Regions from separate parts of the Neobacillus camarae genome, predicted to be linked through region 2. Evidence: riboswitches for the same ligand, from Rfam matches in the RefSeq annotation. Region 2 holds a riboswitch; the other holds the start of a gene.

Region 1 (4,218 bases), on a different contig from region 2:
GTCGATGTTGCTTGGGTTCCCGGTGCATTCGAAATTCCTTTAATCGCCCAAAAAATGGCGTTTAGCAAAAAATATGATGCAGTCATCACGTTGGGTACAGTCATTCGCGGCGCGACCCCGCATTTTGATTATGTCTGTAATGAAGTGTCGAAAGGCGTTGCAAAAGTGGGGTTGGATAGTGGAATACCCGTTATGTTCGGGGTCCTCACCACAGAGTCGATAGAGCAGGCAATTGAGCGGGCGGGAACAAAGGCTGGTAATAAAGGCTGGGATGCAGCAACAGCGGCCATTGAAATGGCCAACTTGTGCAGGAGTTTTGAATAGTCCAAGAAGAAGGAGCAGCCTAAAGTTGCTCCTTGTTTTCATTCCTTCATCCCGGCAGTAAATCCACAAAGTAAAACCGGTCTTTGTTTGTGTGCAAATCCTTTGTTTTAATCACTGAATCTGAAAGCTGGAATTCAATTGGCTTGGTGAAGACCGGACCGTCAAACACGAAAGTATGAAACTCACCGTTTTCACCGCACACATCCACCCCTAATGGAAGGTCCTTAAGAAAATCATGGTCGATGACCCTGCCAGCAAATGATGGGTCCAACCTAGTGCCATCTACAGCGGTAACAATGGTTTTATAACCATAATCCAAAAATTCATCCATTAATTTTTCTGGACTTTCACCCCAAAGTGGAAACACCGCTTCAAGCAAGAATGGATGAACGAGCTTTTCCCTGTATTCCTTAAGATCTTGTAAGTGAATATCTCCAAACATGACATGGGAGATTCCGTCCCTGACAATCTGTTGAAATGCTTCACCCATTGCACGTTCATATTCTCCATTTGTACTGTGATTCGGAAGATAAACCTTTCGTACAGGTATTCCTAAGGCATCGGCCTGCAGCTCGATCAGCTCGTCCCGAACCAGGTGGGAGCTGGTCCGATGGCTTTCTTGTGAAATAGTTACCAGTAATGAATCCACTACCCATTCACCCGAATGCAGCAGCCGATGTAAACCGAGAGTGGAATCCTTTCCTCCACTATAGGAAATGACAATTTTTTTCAAACGATTACCCCCTTTCTGTTAAGCATAAAATAGAAAATGATAGAATAAAAGGAAAATTATTATGAAAAATGTATGCATTTATTTTTTTAATTCGCTATAATTGACCTGTCATAAAAAAATATTTGAAAGAAATAGGTGTTAAAATCTTTCGGGATTTTGACTTAATTGGGAAGCTGGTGAAAAACCAGCGCGGTCCCGCCACTGTAAATGGGAGCAACCTAAGCATGCCACTGTCCGAAAAGGATGGGAAGGCATAGGAAGCGATGACCATGAGCCAGGAGACCTGCCTGTTTCTTGTGCGCCAACAAACCTACGAGGATAGGGAGGTGTGGAAGCCTAGACAGTTTTTACTTTTAAAAGTATGAATTGAATCTACTCGTGCCAACATCTCCAATTATACGGGAGATGTTTTTTTATTGCGTGCCACTATTTTTTATATGGACCAATACATAGTACAGGGGGAACACAAATGAAGAAATGGTATTCACTTTTGTTTTCAATTCTATTAACCTTAGGAGTGTTAGCAGGCTGTGGCGGACAAAACAGCCAGCCAAAAGAAGACAATAACACCGGGGAAAAACAAACTGAACAAGCAGCCTTTCCGGTGACGATTAAAGATGCGGTAGATAAAGAAGTAACGATTAAACAAAAGCCTGAAAAAATCGTCTCAGTCATTCCAAGTAACACGGAAGTGGCTTTTGCTTTAGGTCTTGGAGAGGAAGTGGTCGGCGTCTCCGACTTTGATAATTATCCTGAGGAAGCAACGAAGAAGGAAAAAGTAGGCGGTATGGAAATAAACGTCGAAAAAATAATCTCGCTGCAGCCGGACTTAGTTCTGGCCCATGCCTCTTCTGCTCATAACTCCGAAGCGGGGTTAAACCAAATAAGAGATGCCGGCATTCCTGTATTGGTCGTCAATGACGCGCAAAATTTTAAGCAAGTTTATGATTCGATTCTCATGATCGGAAAAGCATCCGGTGAAACAAAGAAAGCAGAAGAGCTGGTTAGCGGCATGAAGGACAAATTGGCTGAAATTAAGTCAAAGGCTGCTAATATAAAAGAGAAGAAAAAAGTGTTCGTGGAAGTATCACCAGCTCCTGAAATCTATTCGCCAGGAAAAAATACGTTTATGGACGAAATGTTGACCGCCATTAATGCGGAGAGCGTGACCGCCGACTTAGATGGCTGGGCAAAGGTCGACCAAGAAGCTATTATCCAAAGAAATCCGGATGTCATCATTACAACGTACGGCTATTATGTGGACAATCCAACGGAACAAGTCCTGAGCAGGACTGCCTGGGAGAATGTCAATGCCATTAAAAACAAACAGGTGACGGATGTCGATTCCGACCGAGTCACACGTTCAGGCCCAAGGGTTATCGAAGGAGTAGAGGATCTTGCCAAGGCCATTTATCCGGACGTATTTAAATAATAAATATTTAGCCTATCTAATAGCCGGCCTCTTTTTGTTCGTTTCGATTTTATTGGGAATTTCGATTGGAACGGTGCCTGTTTCCATCCCAACGATCCTGAAAGTATTCGTTGCCAAGATTTCCGGATTCATCCCATTGGATAGCATTGATCCTATGTATACAAGTATTGTCTTCGATATAAGATTGCCAAGAGTGATTTTATCAGGTCTTGTGGGGGCCGCTCTTGCGATTGCGGGAGCAGCCTTTCAGGGGCTGCTGCGGAATCCGTTGGCTGACCCGTATACACTGGGGGTATCATCCGGGGCATCAGTCGGGGCAGTATTGACGATTTTTCTTCAAATTTCACTTCCTTTTGTTGGAAGTTTTACCCTGCCGTTGCTAAGCATTCTATGCTCCTTTATCACCATCTTTTTAGTACTGGCATTCGCCAGGAAAATTGAGCGATCAATGCGGGTGGAAACTATCATTTTAACCGGCATTATTTTTAGTTCATTTTTAGGCGCACTGATATCCTTGATGATTGCGTTGACAGGAGACGAGCTGCGGCAAATTATAGGCTGGCTGCTGGGCAGTGTTTCGATGAGGGGCTGGGAATACGTTAAATTGATTCTCCCGTTTTTTATTATCGGGGCAGGCATTCTGTTCCTGAATAGCAAGGAACTGAATGCGATGTCGTTTGGAGAAGAGCGGGCACACCATTTAGGTGTAAATGTTCAAAAACGAAAACTGATTATTCTAACGGCCGGGTCAATTTTAACTGGTGCTGCGGTCGCGGTATCAGGCACAATTGGTTTTGTCGGCTTGGTCATTCCCCACCTTGTCAGGCTGGTATGGGGACCTGACCATAGGCATCTCCTGCCTTTATCCATTTTAATCGGCGGAGCTTTCCTTATAATGGCCGACTTGGTTTCCAGAACGATCATTTCCCCGACGGAGCTGCCGATTGGGGTCATCACCGCGTTACTGGGGGCACCGGCATTTGCGCTGATTTTAATCCAAAGAAAAAGAATGGAAAGAAGAGGATAGGGATGCTAAAGCTTCAACATGTGTCGGGGGGCTATTTGGGTGACGCGGTTATAAAAGATGTGTCGTTTGAAGTAGAAAAGGGAGAATTGTTCGGGATTCTTGGTCCGAATGGAAGCGGCAAAACCACCCTGCTAAAAATGATAAGCGGCGTTCTGCCGATTCTGGAAGGGGAAATCTTGATGAGCGGGAAAAGCCTTCAAGATTTTAGTCCGAAGCAACTGGCCCAAAAAGTGGCTGTCCTTTCGCAGCATTCATCGGAATCCTTCTCTTATACGGTAAAAGAAACGGTTTCGCTGGGGCGCTATGCGCATCAAACAGGATTGTTCCAGTCGTGGAGCAAACAGGATGAAGCGGTCGTCCAAAGGGTGATGAACCAGGTGGGGGTGGGGGATTTTCAGGATAAAAACATCCAAGACCTGTCAGGAGGGGAAAGGCAACGGGTTTTTCTGGCACAGGCACTTGCCCAAGAGCCGGAAATCCTCCTGTTGGATGAACCGACGAACCACTTGGATTTATCCTTTCAAAAAGAATTATTGGACCTTTTAAGCCAGTGGACTGCTGAAAATAAATTAACCGTCGTTTCCATTTTCCATGACCTCAACCTGGCTGGCCTATATTGCACCCGCCTGCTTCTCCTTGAAAAAGGCACCATCAATATTCAGCATGTTCCGGCTGAGGTTTTAAAAGAAGAACGTATCAAGG
Region 2 (4,218 bases):
AAGTTACAAAATGATATACATTCTTAAACTTTTTAAAATCCCCCCTCCACCTTGAAAGACAGAGGGATTTTTCCAACAATTAAGCGTTTCTTCTTCTAGTAAAATAAAGAACTACCAAACCACCAATGACTAGCAGCATCCCTGCAGCCAAGAGGTTCCATGTATTGGTAGCAGTCTTTGGTAAAGTGCTTCCTTCCTGGCTTCCAGCTTGTGTTTCGGTTTGCGCTTGAGTTTGGGTTTGTACTTGAGTTTGGGTTTGAGCTTGAGCCTGTGTTTGTGTTTGAGTTTGTGTCTGTGCTGTTGTTTGCCCATCATTAGTTGCGGTCTCATTCGATACTGGACTGTTAACAGGTAATTGATAAATCGATCCTTTACCATTCATAAAGCGCTGGTACGCTCCGACAGCTAGAAGACCTTGCGGAGTGGACATAGTTTCACTTGCATCCCCCGGCTTATAGCCAAATCCGCCATCTGCATTTTGAAAGGACATCAGATATTGCATGATACTCACATTATCTTTTGTAAATAATAAATCATTTGCATCAATTCCCAATGCCGATAATGCAATCACAACCTGTGCAGCCGAGTTACTGTTATCGACTTTTCCGGACAGATATTGGGTGGATAAATAATCCACCGCTTTCGTAATACTGTCTTTTACTCCTTCTTGATCCTTATAGGAAGCAAGGGCCGTAAGAACCATTGCCGTAACATCAATGTCAGTCGAAGAATCAGTGGCACTCAATGACCAATGGCCGTCTGACTGTTGAACATCCAAAAGCTGTTGGATTAATTTTTCCCTCGTCCAAACGGCGGAAGATGGGATGGTAAAATTACCACTGTCCAAGGCAATTAGTGCATAGACTACACCGTTGTTGCCTTGTTTGGTTACATCACCGTTATAGATTTTCTCTACAAGGTTATACCCAGCAATATTGGCTGGGTCCCCTCCTGCAGCTAGGATCCCCATCGTATATTTTTCTGCATCCGTAATCAGACGAAAATTTCCGCCTTTACTTTGAATCAACTGTTTGGCCGTTTCCAAATAACTGTCAGGAACTGTTTTTCCGGCTTGTCTTAAAGCGACAGCTCCCCACGTATTGGTATCATCCCAGTTAGAAAGCGTATACTGGCTGGCTTGGTCCATAGCAGTTTGAAGTTGCTCATTGGATATAGGATTGTTCGTTTCAGTATTTGAGCTATCATCGTTTGTTGGTGTGCCGTCGCCAGCTGCCGCTGTCGTATCCGTATATTGGAAGGTTAGTTGATCGCCGTTTTGAACGGTATAACCATCTGCTCCCGTTGTCGCGGATTCCCCATTTATGTAAAAACCCCAATATTTAGCGAAATCGGCTGTCCCTGCGAGACCAAGGATACTGTCGATCCATTTTCCGAAACTATATTGTGTATATCCCACATTCTCTTCTCCAACTGCAGCCACTAATGCATCAAAACCATTTTCATTATCTGCAATCGCTATATTTGTTTTCGGATAAAGTACTGCTCCGTTTACACCGATAACTGAAAGCGTCGCCTGCTTCACTGCTGTGGTGTCAGTATATTGGAAGGTCAGTTTGTCGCCTGCTTGGACAATATAACCATCTGCGCCCGTTGCCGCGGATTCCCCGTTGATGAAAAATCCCCAATATTTGGTGAAATCAGCAGTTCCTGCAAGACCAAGGATACTGTCAATCCATTTTCCAAAACTATATTGTGTATACTCTACATTCTCTTCCCCAACTGCACCCACTAATGCATCAAAAGCATTTTCATTGGTTGCAATCGTCACAGTCGTTTCCGGAAAGAGTATTTTTCCGTATTGGTCTACTACGGAAACCGTTGCTTGATTTTCTGCCGCAGATGCTGCTGTTAAGTTTAGCCCGCTAGCAAAGAAACCAAAAACTAGCAAAAGAATCATACCTACTCTTAATTTCGTATTCCGATACATTGTCCTCCGCTCCATTCTACAAATTCTCCATAAAAAAATCCCCCTATGGGAGGAGGAGGATGTATGGTAACAGTTAAGATGAAATAGGCAACTAAATCTTAACACCCTCCTATCCGCGTAGGCTATGGTAAGAAAAATAGGCAGGTCTCCTGGCTCATGTTCATCGCTTCCTAATGCCTTCCCATCGAATCCCGACAGTGGCTTGTGATAGGTTGCTCCCATTTACAGTGGCGGGACCGCGTTGGATTATACCAACTTCCCTTTTACATCATAGTGATGTACCTATTTTAAAAACTATTTTTTTATGATAATACTATTATATGTGAAAATTGACTTTTTTGGATATTATTTTCTACATTTTTACCATTTCCGACAAATATATGTTAGTAATTTCTAGACCTGATCCTGATTTAGATAGTTGGCCACCTGTTCGATTCCTTGTCCAGTGGAAACAGAAACAGTAAACACCTTCTCTGCCCCAGCCCAGCCATTTCAAGATAGATTTCAGCCTCTTGAATATCTTCCTTACTTTCTGCAAGATCAATTTTTGTCACTAATCCAATGACCGGCTTCGGAAAAATAGAAGCAAATAAAGGCGGAAAATAGTTCCGTTTCTCCGTACAGTCTTGTATCAAACCAATCACATCTGCATCAGCGGCCGTGACAGTAAGCGCATTGTAATAAAACCGATTTTCAATATACTCACCAGGAGTATCGATGGCATAGGGAAGTGTTTGGATGGCTTGAGTTTTTTTATATTCGATGGGTTCCCCATGGAGTTGCTGACATAGAGTTGTTTTTCCACAGCCCGTTTTGCCAATTAGAATCATTTTTCTCATCATGGACTCCTATGTTCTTGTAACCTTAGTGGCAATTGAAAAATTTAAGATGGCCGACAATCCTGAGATGACTTCTTGCAAGGCATACTCCACCGAAGAGATATCTCCTGTCATCACGACGGAACCACTAAATCGATCCACAAATCCGATCTCGATATTTCCTGACTTCATGGCAATATCTGCAGCAATGATGGATGCCTCGCTTGGCGTGATGGTTAAAATGCCAATCGCTTGGTTATGATTGCCTACGAGACCTAACTTTTTATACAAATCCCCATCAGGATTGGCGATGATATGTGCCAGCGTGACTTGTTTACCAGGAACATATTCTTGAATGACTCTGTCTTTTCTGTTTTCGTCCATTTCCACTACATCCTATTTTTTTATTATCATTGGCGCTAGTCATCTGTTAACAAAGGGTTACTTTTTCCCAATCAGCCATTTATAAACCAATCTTGGAAGCGGTCTTCTAATCCTGTTTTCCATACTTACCCCTCCTGATTTTTTACTTATGAATTATGCTTGATAGGCCCATTTTAATAGATACTCTAAATCTTCCTTAGTAACCCTTTTGGGATTGCCGGCGGTGCAAATATCCTTCAAGGCATCCTCTGCAAGGGTTGGGATCCAATTTTGATAGGTGTCTTCCTCAATCTTGCCATCTTTAAAGGTCTGCGGAATGCCTAATCTTCTATTAAGATAATGAACGGCTGTCGATAGGCTCAACACACCTTCTTCCAAGGTAGAACTGGCGAGTCCTAACATTTGGGAAATCTCTGTGTATCTTCTTGCCGCCTCTGAAGTTTGAACCGTTCCGTCACATAAACCACCATTATATTGGATGACGTAAGGAAGCAAAATGGCGTTGCTTTTCCCATGGGACAAATGGAATTTCGCCCCGACTGCATGGGCTAAACTATGATTGATTCCTAGAGTAGCATTGGTAAACGCAGCCCCTGCCATACAGGATGCCAGATGCAATTTCCCTCTCGCCTCAAGGTCTTCCCCGAATCGGTATGCCCGCAGTAGGTAAGTAAAGACATCTTTGATGGCTCGTTCAGCAAAAATATTGGTGAAATCAGTAGCCTGTAACGATACATATGCCTCAATGGCATGCGTTAACACATCCATACCGGTATCGGCCGTGACAGAAGGTGGTACAGACTTAGTCAGCTGCTCATCCAAAATAGCAATATCCGGATACATGCTGTCATCACTCAACGGAATTTTCACGTTGCGGGCCGTATCGGTGACGACAGCATAAGAAGTAACCTCTGAACCAGTTCCACTGGTCGTTGGGATGGCCACAAATAAGGGCCTTTTTACATTCAAGGCACCGCCAGCCTTGTTGTTTACCTGCTGGGCAAACAACAAGATGGCTTTGGCAGTATCAATCGGCGAGCCTCCTCCAAGTGCCACGAGTAAATCCGG

The links. A riboswitch is a leader RNA that binds a small molecule or an ion and turns the genes downstream of it on or off. The one in region 2 is predicted to bind cobalamin.
Region 1: another riboswitch for cobalamin. It lies ahead of ACY8D0_RS06700 (ABC transporter substrate-binding protein); the one in region 2 lies ahead of ACY8D0_RS11125 (DUF4430 domain-containing protein).

Annotation. Positions count from the first base shown of each region.
Region 1 covers NZ_JBUCKX010000001.1:1,466,358-1,470,575, forward strand. The annotation lists gene ribH (6,7-dimethyl-8-ribityllumazine synthase) at 1-324, shown strand, start outside; gene ACY8D0_RS06695 (Dph6-related ATP pyrophosphatase) at 371-1,057, opposite strand; cobalamin riboswitch at 1,174-1,362, shown strand; gene ACY8D0_RS06700 (ABC transporter substrate-binding protein) at 1,527-2,489, shown strand; gene ACY8D0_RS06705 (FecCD family ABC transporter permease) at 2,455-3,516, shown strand; gene ACY8D0_RS06710 (adenosylcobinamide amidohydrolase) at 3,519-4,218, shown strand, end outside.
Region 2 covers NZ_JBUCKX010000002.1:707,577-711,794, reverse strand. The annotation lists gene ACY8D0_RS11125 (DUF4430 domain-containing protein) at 80-1,963, opposite strand; cobalamin riboswitch at 2,071-2,249, opposite strand; partial or broken gene ACY8D0_RS11120 (EutP/PduV family microcompartment system protein) at 2,342-2,787, opposite strand; gene ACY8D0_RS11115 (BMC domain-containing protein) at 2,797-3,150, opposite strand; gene ACY8D0_RS11110 (1-propanol dehydrogenase PduQ) at 3,304-4,218, opposite strand, start outside.